Regions from separate parts of the Anaerobacillus sp. CMMVII genome, predicted to be linked through region 2. Evidence: riboswitches for the same ligand, from Rfam matches in the RefSeq annotation. Region 2 holds a riboswitch; each other region holds the start of a gene.

Region 1 (3,189 bases), on a different contig from region 2:
CTACGGATTTTTGGAGAGAAATACTATCAACTTCTTTTAGAAATGGGTACTGTTTCTTTAACAAACGAACCATTTTTACCGAGTCGTATTTTTAAAAGAATTCACCTTTCCAAGCATTTGTAGGAAGCTGCCCGGATTGCTTCATTTCTTCCACGATGTACCAATAGGCATCTTTCTGTTTTTGCTTGGCAAGGAAGAAGTTAAACACGAAACGCGCACTTCCAATGGTTTTATTGATAAGCTCTAGTTGTGACTTTGTTGGGTAGATACGAAATTTATAGGCTTTCTTAACAACCATATTTTTCACCTCACTCTCTAACCATATTATACCACAAAATAAGATCGTATGTTCTGTTTTTGAAAAAAATAGCCATTCATCCCCCACATACTCGTAAACTCCTTGAAGTTGGGGGTCTTCTGGCCAAAAATGATAAATTCGGGAGAACTTTGTTATTTTTTTACTTCTCATCTGAAAACAAAACATGTTACGATTGGGGAATAGAAAGAAAAGAAGGAAGGTAGCTAAAGATAATGTTTAGTATCATTTTTGCAAGTTTGGCTCCTAGTCTATCTCTACTTTGTTTTTTTTATCTAAAAGATAAATACAATTCTGAGCCCCTTGGAATGGTATTACGAAGCTTTATCTTTGGGGTTTTATTAGTATTTCCTGTCCTTGTAATCCAATATGCCTTTAAGGAAGAAGGGTTATTATTAACCCCGATTTCACAGGCTTTTATCTCTGCTGGGTTATTTGAGGAATTTTTTAAATGGTTTATTTTATTTTATATTGCCTATAAACACGCCGAATTTAATCAGCACTATGATGGGATTGTTTATGGAGTGAGTGTTTCTTTAGGCTTTGCGACAATGGAAAATGTCTTTTATTTATTAGCTTATGGTGTTGATCAAGCGTTTGTCCGTGCTTTATTGCCAGTCTCAAGCCATGCTTTATTTGGGGTTATAATGGGTTATTATTTAGGAAAGGCAAAATTTAGTCATCAAAAACAGAGGAGAAAGCTCTTGGTACTCTCTTTTATCATCCCTTGGTTATTACACGGTACGTATGATTATATTCTATATGTTCAACGATACTGGGTGTACATGATGCTACCGTTTATGATTTTTTTATGGTGGTTGGCCTTAAAAAAAGTAAAGCTAGCTAATAAAACAACCTCAAAAAAACTCTCGGGAAAGTGAAAAAAATCTACTAGAATGGGCATAAATAGGTAGAGGACATTGATTAATAATGAGGTGAGGGCGTTGTTTCAAACAAAACAAAGATATAAAGTAACTGTTAGATGTCATGATTGTGGTGAGAAGTTTATTTTGCGAGGAAAGTTAAATAAAGAGGGGAATTATGAAACTGGATTTAAACGTTGTATATGTGGAAATGAAGAAACTTTACAAGTAGATGCAAGACTTGAATAAAAATGTTTGCAATTATTTTAAAAATAGTGTACTTTAATAATCACATAATTAAAAATTTTAACAATTCTTATCGTGAGAGATGGAGGGACGTGGCCCTATGAAATCTCAGCAACCAGCCTAAAAGGTCAGGTGCTAAATCCATCAAGTGGTTTTCAAGCTTGGAAGATAAGAAGGAGCCTACTGTATTCAGCAACTTCTTCTTAATTTTAGGAAGAAGTTTTTTTTATACTTAGATCCCTCTTATTAAAGCAAATCTGAACTGGTTTAAGGATGAATGAAAACGTAGTAAGGGTGGTCAAGAGATACTAGGTGGTGCATGTTAAACAGCTTTTTTGCGAGAACAGCCTATTAAAATTATTTAATAGTTAAAACGGTAACAGGAGAAGGAGAGTCAGCAATGGGTTATAAGCATTTGGAAACTGATTTAGTTCAACTAGGAAATAGAAGTGATAACAAAACAGGTGCAATCAATCCACCGGTATATTTTTCGACTGCCTACCGCCATGAAGGTATAGGGCAATCAACGGGGTATGATTATAGTAGAACTGGTAATCCGACTCGACATATCTTAGAAGAAGGAATCGCACTTTTAGAAGGCGGTGATCGTGGCTTTGCATGTAGTTCTGGTATGGCTGCCATTCAAACAGTTATGTCTATCTTTAAGCAAGGTGATGAGATAATCGTATGTCAAGATTTATACGGTGGTACATATCGACTTTTTCAGCAAGGATGGCAGCACTGGGGGATATCGTTTCGTTATTGGGACGGGGAAAATTACCAGAAATTAGATTCTTTGGTTACTGAGGCGACGAAAGCAATTTTCATTGAAACCCCAACAAATCCTCTAATGCAGGAAATGAGTATTGCCCAAGTGAGTGAATTCGCACAAAAATATCATTTATTACTGATCGTAGACAATACTTTTTATACACCATATCTTCAAAGACCAATAGCGGAAGGGGCAGACATTGTCATTCATAGTGCAACCAAGTATTTAGGTGGGCATAATGATGTTTTGGCCGGCTTAGTCACTGCTAAAGGGGAAGCGTTATGCGAGAGAATTGGTTTTTTTCATTACGGGATTGGCGCAACATTATCTCCATTTGACTCGTGGTTATTAATTAGAGGTATGAAGACATTAGCGTTAAGAATGGAGAAGCATGAAGAAAATGCAAAAGCGATTGCCAAATTCCTAAGTGAACATCCTTTAATTACGGACGTTTTATACCCTGGACGGGGCGGTATGTTGTCTTTTCGGATTAAAGATGCCAAATGGGTAAATCAATTGTTGCAAAGTTTAAAGTTAATTACTTTTGCTGAAAGTCTCGGGGGGGTTGAGAGCTTAATGACCTACCCAACAACTCAAACGCATGCAGATATTCCTGAAGAGCTTCGTGAAAAGAACGGCGTTTGTAAACGACTGCTACGATTTTCTGTAGGGATTGAAAATAAAGAAGATTTAATAGATGACTTAGCACAAGGCTTGGCAAGTCTTCAAGAAGGAGGTTCTACATTTGAGTGAACAATATAGAATTCAAACTAAGCTTTTACACAATGAGCACAAAGTGCATCAGGAAACGGGAGCGGTAAGTGTACCGATTCACCATTCATCAACATTTCATCAATATTCTTTCGATAAGTTCGGAAACTATGAATATGCAAGAGGTTCTAATCCGACTCGAAAAGCACTTGAAGAAGTCATTGCTGATCTAGAAGGCGGCATCCGTGGCTTTGCTTTTTCTTCAGGGATGGCAGCCATTT
Region 2 (3,189 bases):
ACATAGCTTGTTCTTTCGTAAGCTTACTGATAGGAGGTAAAACTCCAAAAGCATCAGCAGTTAAGAAGATAATTGTATTAGGATGTCCAGCTACACTTGGGATCATTGAGTTTGGAATAAGCTCTAGTGGATACGCAGCACGTGTATTCTCAGTTAGAGTAGTGTCATCATAATCAGGCATCCGTTGTTCATCTAAAATGACATTTTCAAGGACTGAACCAAATCGAATAGCATTGTAGATTTGTGGTTCCTTTTCTTCAGATAGATTAATGCATTTTGCATAGCAGCCACCTTCAATATTGAAGACACCAGTGTTTGACCAACCGTGTTCATCATCACCAATTAAATGGCGATTAGGATCAGCAGAAAGTGTCGTTTTTCCAGTTCCAGAGAGACCGAAGAATAAAGCTACATCGCCTTCATCACCAACATTTGCGGAGCAATGCATCGATAAAACATTTTTTTCAGGTAATAGATAGTTCATAATTGAGAAAATTGATTTTTTGATTTCTCCAGCATACTCAGTTCCACCAATAAGGACCGTACGTTTTTCAAATGAAATGATGATAAATGTTTCTGATTTAGTTCCATCAACTGTTGGATCAGCTTTGAAGCCTGGTGCTGAAATAATCGTAAATTCTGCTTCGTGAGTAGCTAATTCAGCTGCTGATGGTCGAATGAACAATTGTCTTGCAAACAGATTGTGCCAAGCGTATTCATTTATTACGCGGATTGGCAGGCGGTAGCTTTTGTCTGCGCCAGCGAAGTTCTTCGAAACGAAAATTTCATCTTTCGTTTTGAGATAGGCAAGGACCTTTTTATATAAATTCTCAAAAACCTCTTTACTAATAGGTTGATTTACCGAACCCCAATTAATTTTGTTTTTCACAGAAGTTTCTTCAACGATGTATTTATCTTTAGGTGATCGACCAGTATATTTTCCAGTTGTAGCGCGAAGTGCACCTGTAGAAGTTAGAATTCCCTCTTTTCGATCAAGTGATCTTTCAACCAATTGTGATACCGATAAGTCGTGACAGATATTTGCACCTTTTAAAATATTATCCAGCTCTGTTTCATAACTAAGTGTACTCATTCGCACCAAAACCTTTCCTTATAAAAATTGTTATATTTTTTAATATATGCTGTAATTATGTTCTTTGATATTAATTAGTATAACACATTCAAATTAATAGTCTATACTATTTACTTTTTTTACTAATTTTTTTTTGTTTATTTTTAATCAATAAAGAAGCTAACAGTAGACAGTTGCAATTTTCTCAAGGAATTGAGCGATAGTATAATTCAAAAAATGTCACGTTAATGCTAGGTTAAATGTGTTATACAAAGAGGGATTGGTCTTCGACAAAATTAGCCAATATCAACGAAAAATGGTTGACATTGGATATCTTGTGCGATATGATATGAGCCGAACGGATACTCTTATTCCGAGTCGGTGGAGGGACAGGCCCGAAGAAACCCGGCAACCAACACTAATTTGTAAGCTTGATTAGCTTGCATATCACATTAGTGAAAAGGTGCTAACCTGCAAGACTGTGGTCTTGATCGATAAGAGGCGAAAGGCGGATAATCAAAACCTTTTCCTCAAGATGGAAAGGTTTTTTTCGTATGAGGGTTCTAATCATTGGTGAAAATAAAAACCAATGAAAAATGCCCAATGCTTAGTGTAAACATAGGTTCAATGGACAAGCTAAGTTTAATAAGGAAATGATTTGTTCTTTCATTAATCAAATTCTGTTGACTATTTAGTCAAAAGGGAAAATGAGTACCGTATCAAAGAAGAACATATCCTAAAATGGATAAAGGAGGTACAAAAAATGACAGAAAAGAAAACTCGTCGTTTATTTACATCAGAAAGTGTAACTGAAGGTCATCCTGATAAAATTTGTGACCAAATTTCCGATTCGATTCTAGATGCAATTCTAAGCAAAGATCCAAATGCACGTGTCGCCTGTGAAACGTCAGTAACTACTGGCTTAGTATTAGTTGCAGGTGAAATTACAACATCTACATATGTTGATATTCCTAAGATTGTTCGTGAGACTATTCGTGAAATAGGATACAATCGTGCCAAGTATGGCTTTGACTCTGAAACATGTGCTGTTTTAACATCAATTGATGAACAGTCACCAGATATTGCTCAAGGTGTTAACCAAGCTCTTGAAGCACGTGAAGGTTTAATGTCAGATGCAGAAATTGAAGCAATAGGTGCTGGCGACCAAGGATTAATGTTTGGCTATGCAAACAATGAAACACCAGAATTAATGCCTTTACCGATTTCTTTAGCACATAAGCTCGCTCGTCGTTTAACGAAGGTTCGTAAAGAAGAAATCTTACCTTATTTACGTCCTGATGGTAAAACACAAGTAACAGTTGAATACGATGAGAATAATAATCCTATCAGAATTGATACCATTGTTATCTCAACACAACACCATCCAGAGGTTTCTTTGGAGCAAATTCAACGCAACCTAAAAGAGTATGTAATTAAGCCAGTTGTCCCTGAAAATTTAATTGATGAAGAAACAAAATACTTCATTAACCCTACAGGACGCTTCGTAATTGGTGGACCACAAGGTGATGCTGGTTTAACAGGTCGTAAAATTATTGTAGATACTTACGGTGGTTATGCCAGACACGGTGGAGGCGCATTCTCTGGTAAAGATCCAACAAAAGTTGACCGTTCAGCTGCATACGCAGCCCGTTATGTTGCAAAAAATATCGTAGCTGCAGGATTAGCAGACCGTTGTGAAGTTCAACTTGCTTATGCAATTGGGGTAGCTCAACCAGTATCTATTTCTATCGATACTTTTGGAACAGGAAAAGTTTCTGAAGAAGTACTTGTTGAAGTAGTTCGTTCGAATTTCGATCTACGTCCAGCAGGTATCATCAAGATGCTAGATCTACGTCGTCCTATTTATAAGAAAACGGCTGCCTATGGTCACTTTGGCCGTACAGATGTAGAACTTCCTTGGGAATTCACTGATAAAGCTGCGGCATTAAAAGCTCAGGCATTAAATTAAATAATAAAAAAAGCTGATTCTTTTTCTTAGAAAAAAGAGTCAGCTTTTTTTATTAAAAAATGTCACAATTCTGTCACAATTTTTTGTCAATTAATCTCCGTTATTGCAAACGTTTCCTTTGTAGCTATGATAACAATTCTTCAATTTG
Region 3 (3,189 bases), on a different contig from region 2:
TCTACTTAGGTTGTTCATCTCTTCAGTAATAGCATTTATTTCTGTTAAAGAAAATTCCTGATTTTTCTTCGCCGCTTGTATTACAGCCTCAATTTTTTCTTCCCGTAACAAATCCAGTTCTCGGTATCTTTTTTCTCCAGCAATAAATTTATTTACGTGGGCCTTCATTTGTAAATGTACACTCATGTAAAGATTCTCCTTTTTACCATTCATTTAGGGGGTATTAAAATGATCAAAATTAAACGCAACCGTATTTTTTTAATTGCGGTCTGTACAATTGCCTTGCTACTTAGTGTAAGCTTTATTAGAAATTTTGACAACAGCATAGATACTCAAGAGCAATTTCAATTAGCTATGTACCAAGAAACTGTAGACATCGAAACAGAAACTGTCCCAATAGCTCAGCCCATCATCGTTGACGTGAAAGGAGCCGTAGAAAAACCTGGAGTCTATGAGATGAAACTTGGAGATCGGGTGGTCCATGCCATTGAAAAAGCAAATGGATTTCTCCAAGAGGCAAATAAAAATGTCATAAATTTGGCTTTATTGCTAGAGGACGAAATGGTAATTTTTGTTCCAATAACTGGTGAGGAAGAAATACAAGACTTAGTACCATTAATCTCCAATAAATCTAGTGAAAAAATCAATGTAAACGTTGCCTCAAATGATGAGCTACAAAAGATCCCAGGGATCGGTCCTGCAAAGGCAGCCGCAATTATTAAATATCGAGAAGAAAATGGGAAATTTAACAGCATTGGAGAATTAACGAATGTATCAGGAATAGGTCAAAAAACTGTTGAAAAGATGACAGAATTCATCGAGGTAAAGTAATAAAACATTTACCTTTAAATTTATTGACAATTCTTACTATTAGCCGGTATAATCACCACAATGGCAAAATTAAATGAAAACTCTTATTGAGAGAGGTGGAGGGACTGGCCCTATGAAACCCGGCAACCAGTGTGAAAACACAAGGTGCTAAATCCAACAGAGCTTTGTAGTTCTGAAAAATGAGAGAAAGAAGCAGATATTAACTCTTCTCTCAACCTGAGGAAGAGTTTTTTATTTTGGGAATTTATTTTAATGAATTTCATAATTCACTATTGTCGCTACTAGTTCTAAATGTAGTTGCGTAGAACCATTCGTAACTACAAATAGATTTGATATAGCTCGATTAAGGTAATTATGAAATTCACTCAATTAGAGGAGGAAAACAAAAAATGACCGAAAGAAAATGGAGTTTAGAAACAATTGCTGTACATGGGGGACAGGAAGCTGATAGTAATACGTTATCAAGGGCAGTCCCAATATATCAAACTACCTCTTATGTTTTTAAAGATACTGAACATGCGGCAAATCTTTTTGCTCTAGCAGAGCCAGGGAACATCTACACAAGAATTATGAATCCGACTCAAGATGTTTTTGAAAAAAGGGTTGCTGAACTTGAAGGTGGAATAGCAGCGTTGGCAACTGCTAGTGGCCAATCTGCAATAACGCTAGCGATCCTCAATATTTGTGAGAGTGGAGATGAAGTTGTTGCTTCAAGTTCACTTTATGGAGGAACATATAACCTTTTTGCGCATACATTCAGAAAGTTAGGGATTAAAGTCAACTTTGTGGATGGAACTGACCCAGAAAACTATCGTCTTGCTATAACTGATAAAACAAAGCTTCTTTATGGTGAAATTATCGGGAATCCTAAAGGGGATGTCCTTGATCTAGAAGCTGTTTCAACTATTGCTCATGAAAATGGAATTCCACTTGTTGTCGATGCAACATTTTCTACTCCTGCTTTATGTCGGCCAATTGAACACGGAGCCGATATTGTCATCCATTCTGCGACGAAGTTTATTGGCGGTCATGGTACCTCAATCGGAGGAATTATTGTTGATGGAGGAAATTTTGATTGGGCGAATGGTAAATTTCCAGGTCTTTCAAAACCAGATCCAAGTTATCATGGAATAGTTTATACAGAAGCAGTTGGGAATTTAGCTTATATTATTAAAGCTCGAGTACAACTATTAAGAGATATAGGGCCGGCAATAGCTCCTTTAAATTCCTTCTTATTATTACAAGGTTTAGAAACTTTACACTTACGAATGGAACGCCATTGTGAAAATGCATTAAAGGTGGCGAATTACTTAAATGAAAACTCTTTAGTAGAATGGGTTAGCTACCCGGGCTTAGAGAGCCATCCAAGCCATCTGTTAGCAAGAAAATACCTTCCAAATGGGAAGGGGGCAATTCTTACCTTTGGAATTAAGGGTGGTGTTGAAGAAGGGAAAAGGTTTATTAATGCGCTACAATTATTTTCACATGTAGCTAACGTTGGTGATGCTAAGTCCCTAGTCATTCATCCAGCAAGTACAACACATCAGCAGCTCTCACCAGAAGAGCAACGATCTGCGGGGGTCACACCTGAGCTAATTCGCCTATCAATCGGCATTGAAAACAGTAACGATATAATTGCAGACCTACAACAAGCACTTGAAGTAAGCCAGAGCTAATAATTACGAATTACGAATTACGAGTGTTGAAACATTGTGAAAATTTCACAATGTTTCAACACTCAACACTCAACACTCAACATTCTACATTCAAACATTGACGGACGTGTCATATTTTGTCTAAACTATAGAGAGAAACGCAAGAAGGAGGGACAAACCTTGTCACGGATATCATGGGATCAATATTTTATGGCTCAAAGTCATTTGCTTGCACTAAGAAGTACTTGTACACGATTAATGGTAGGAGCAACGATTGTAAGAGATAAGCGAATTATTGCTGGCGGTTATAATGGCTCAATTTCTGGGGGAGACCATTGTACAGATGATAATTGCTATGTAGAGAATAATCATTGTATTAGAACGATTCACGCGGAGATAAATGCATTGTTACAATGTGCTAAATTCGGAGTCCCAACTGCAGGTGCTGAAATTTATGTCACTCATTTTCCCTGTTTAAATTGTGCTAAAGCAATTATACAAAGCGGCATAAAAGCTGTTTTCTATGCGAAAGATTACAAAAATCACCCATATGCTATTGAGTTGTTTAAAAGTGCAGGTGTGCATGTGGAAAATGTAGAGTTAGAGGAAATGATTTTAGATATGAAAACCACTGAAAAATTAGCTTTTACAGCGGAATTACTGACGAAACTTGAAGAGGCAGGTATCAGTGAGGAAGAGCTAA
Region 4 (3,189 bases), on a different contig from region 2:
AAGTTAAAGGTATTGATGCAATAACTCCGTTCCAAAGACTTTCTTATGATGAAGCGATGAATCGCTACGGTTCGGATAAGCCGGATACTCGCTTTGACATGGAACTAGTTGAACTTTCTCATATTGTCAAAGACTGTGGTTTTAAAGTATTTACTTCAGCTATCGAAAATGGTGGAATTGTTAAAGGGTTAAATGTCAAAGGTGGGGCAACGAAGTATTCTCGTAAAGAGATTGATGAACTAGCGAAATTCGTTGCGATTTATGGAGCGAAGGGTCTTGCTTGGTTAAAGGTTGAAGAAGACGGATTAAAAGGCCCAATTGCCAAGTTCTTGTCAGACGAAGAGCAAATGGAATTGCGGTCAGCTATTCACGCTGAAACAGGAGATTTGTTATTCTTTGCTGCTGACAAAAAGAAAGTCGTTTTTGATAGCTTAGGTGCACTTCGCTTAAAATTTGCCAAAGAATTAAATCTAATCGATAAATCAAAATATAACTTCTTATGGGTAACTGAATTCCCGCTTTTATCGTATGATGAAGATGCAAAACGCTATGTTGCCGAACATCATCCATTTACTCGACCAGTAAAAGAGGATCTCGAGTTACTAGTTAGCACACCTGAAAAAGTACGAGCAGAAGCTTATGACTTAGTGTTAAATGGTTACGAGCTTGGTGGTGGATCACAACGGATTTACGAACGCGAGCTACAGGAGACGATGTTTAAAGCTCTTGGTTTTTCTGACGAGGAAGCACGTAATCAATTTGGTTTCTTAATGGAAGCTTTTGAATATGGGACACCTCCACATGGCGGAATTGCACTGGGGTTAGATCGTTTAATCATGATCCTTGCTGGTAGAACAAATTTACGTGATACCATTGCCTTCCCGAAAACAGCGAGTGCAAGTTGCTTGTTAACTAATGCACCGAGTGGAGTAAGTGAGGCACAATTAAAGGAGCTAAACTTATCCGTTGTGCCTAAGAAAGAAGAGAAGGTTGAAGCTTAATTAGTTATGAGTTTTGAGTGCAGAGTGATGAGTTGGTGAAAGTAAAGCTTCGAAGCAATACATTCAAAAACTCAAAACTCAAAACTCAAAACTGCAATTTTACATTTTACATTTCTTCTAGAACATGGTATATTGTTTTTACTTGAATTTTATAAAAACTCTGATTATTATAACGGTAAAATACACAACAAATAAATATCACTTATCAAGAGAGGCGGAGGGACTGACCCGATGAAGCCCGGCAACCTGTTTAGGTATCCATTGGATAACCGATAGAGTAAATTGTACGCTTCTATGCGCAGACAATTCGCTTTAACAAACAAGGTGCTAATTTCAGCAGAGCTACTAGCTAGCTCTGGAAGATAAGTTAAGGCACAAAAACCTTTCCTTATCTGGAAAGGTTTTTTTATTGGCTAAATTAAGTTCTTCCATGGTGAAAAGGAGATGATGTCATTGCTTAAGATTGGTTTACTGGGCTTTGGAACAGTAAATTCTGGGGTATATGAAGGAATTACAGATACGTTACCTTATTTAGAAAGTATTTTAGGAACAAGAATTACTGTGGAAAAAATACTGATTAGGGACAAAAAGCGTTATTTAGGTGAAAAAAATAGTGAGTTATTTACAGATTCTCCTGACGATTTTTTTAGCTATGAATTTGATGTTGTTTTTGAGGCCATGGGTGGTGAGCAACCTGCGTTAGATTACATTACGTTTTTATTAAGTAAAAAGGTTCCGATTGTTACAGCAAATAAAGAGCTAGTAGCTAAGCACGGATCAAATCTAGAAAATTTAGCATACAAAAACGAAACATTTATTGGCTACGAGGCTACAGTTGCTGGTGGGATTCCCATTATTAATACACTGAAAAGTCAATTACAATGGACTTCTGTTGAAAAGATTTCAGGGATTTTAAACGGTACTACAAATTACATTATTACAAGATTGCAAGCGGGTAGCGATGATTTTGAGACGGTATTAAAAGAAGCACAACAGCTTGGGTTTGCTGAAGCAGATCCTACGTCTGATATTGAAGGATTTGATGCTTTATATAAGCTACAAATACTATGTAGGCTTTGTTTTGGAAGCTGGCCAAAGCCTGAGCAGTTTCAAAGAAGTGGAATGTCTCATTTAAAGAGCTGCCATTTTAAAGCTGGTGAATACTTCAATTTAAAACTTAAGTATATTGCTGAAGCATATTATGATGGAACCGATATCAAAGGTTCAATTTCTCCATGTTTTGTAGATGCGAAATCCCCGTTGGCGTCTATTGAAAATGAGAATAATGGAGTATACTTACAAGGAGACTGGTTAGGTAATTTTTTCGCATCAGGACCAGGAGCTGGTAAAAGGCCGACAGCGACAAGTATGATTGAAGACTTTCTTCATCAACTACAGAAAAGTGGGAACCAACCACGTGTTCCGAAATTAAAAAAAATAAGTAAATTAGAATGCAAAGAGTTTTTGCTTGTTTTTGATACAAATAATGAAACAGAGGTTTATCATACCTTAAAAGAGATAATACACTCAGTAGAAGAGGTTGTCCAATTTGACAATAATCAAAAAGTTGCAATGTTAGTCACAATAAATGAGTTAATTCCATTAAACAATACCGCTAATGAAAAAGTAGAGTTTTATCCGGTATTGCGAGTTAATGGGAAAGTTCAAAAAACAAAGGCGAACAAACAATTGAAAGCATTGTAATAGTAAGAAAACATTCTGCTTGTTTATTTCTCAGAAGTTCACTTTTATATAAAGTATTTCTAAGCAAACTTGAATTCAAAATAAATCATGATATTATTGAAATAACAAATGAGTCCTGAAGTGTTCGTAGGATACTATACGTTTTGAGCCAACATTTTTAATATGGGAGCTTGAAGTTTTAGCTTGGCATACAAGCCTTCACGAGAGGAAGTACAAAGAGTTAAACAAAGCACCCACCTGCTGAGGCAGGTTCAAAACTATGTGTTATACGGCATATCGGGACTCTATTTTATTTTACTGGAAATGACAAACCTAGGAACTATTCCTAGGTTTTTTCTTATATCTTAATCAAAGGAATTAGAGTGGAGCATCAGCCTATGTATAGCTGTAGTCCGAAAGGGGAAATTTACATTTTATACTGCATATGATATATTTTTATTCGTGTAGTTTAGATTTCCTATCGTATTAATAGGGATTGGAAGGA

The links. A riboswitch is a leader RNA that binds a small molecule or an ion and turns the genes downstream of it on or off. The one in region 2 is predicted to bind S-adenosylmethionine.
Region 1: it holds a riboswitch for S-adenosylmethionine, as region 2 does, so the genes downstream of both, H1D32_RS15065 (methionine biosynthesis PLP-dependent protein) here and metK (methionine adenosyltransferase) in region 2, are expected to answer to the same signal.
Region 3: it holds a riboswitch for S-adenosylmethionine, as region 2 does, so the genes downstream of both, H1D32_RS19625 (homocysteine synthase) here and metK (methionine adenosyltransferase) in region 2, are expected to answer to the same signal.
Region 4: it holds a riboswitch for S-adenosylmethionine, as region 2 does, so the genes downstream of both, H1D32_RS19045 (homoserine dehydrogenase) here and metK (methionine adenosyltransferase) in region 2, are expected to answer to the same signal.

The regions. Positions count from the first base shown of each region.
Region 1 covers NZ_JACEHK010000010.1:296,225-299,413, forward strand. Annotated here, with positions in the region: partial or broken gene tnpB (IS200/IS605 family element RNA-guided endonuclease TnpB) at 1-298, opposite strand, end outside; gene prsW (glutamic-type intramembrane protease PrsW) at 532-1,197, shown strand; gene H1D32_RS15060 (hypothetical protein) at 1,261-1,428, shown strand; SAM riboswitch class I at 1,493-1,600, shown strand; gene H1D32_RS15065 (methionine biosynthesis PLP-dependent protein) at 1,826-2,950, shown strand; gene metC (cystathionine beta-lyase) at 2,943-3,189, shown strand, end outside.
Region 2 covers NZ_JACEHK010000002.1:303,154-306,342, forward strand. Annotated here, with positions in the region: gene pckA (phosphoenolpyruvate carboxykinase (ATP)) at 1-1,093, opposite strand, end outside; SAM riboswitch class I at 1,438-1,573, shown strand; gene metK (methionine adenosyltransferase) at 1,836-3,041, shown strand.
Region 3 covers NZ_JACEHK010000015.1:486,408-489,596, forward strand. Annotated here, with positions in the region: gene H1D32_RS19615 (DUF2533 family protein) at 1-186, opposite strand, end outside; gene H1D32_RS19620 (helix-hairpin-helix domain-containing protein) at 229-831, shown strand; SAM riboswitch class I at 912-1,017, shown strand; gene H1D32_RS19625 (homocysteine synthase) at 1,221-2,507, shown strand; gene H1D32_RS19630 (ComE operon protein 2) at 2,667-3,189, shown strand, end outside.
Region 4 covers NZ_JACEHK010000015.1:358,459-361,647, forward strand. Annotated here, with positions in the region: partial or broken gene aspS (aspartate--tRNA ligase) at 1-1,001, shown strand, start outside; SAM riboswitch class I at 1,201-1,370, shown strand; gene H1D32_RS19045 (homoserine dehydrogenase) at 1,455-2,705, shown strand; RNA gene ssrS (6S RNA) at 2,815-2,992, shown strand.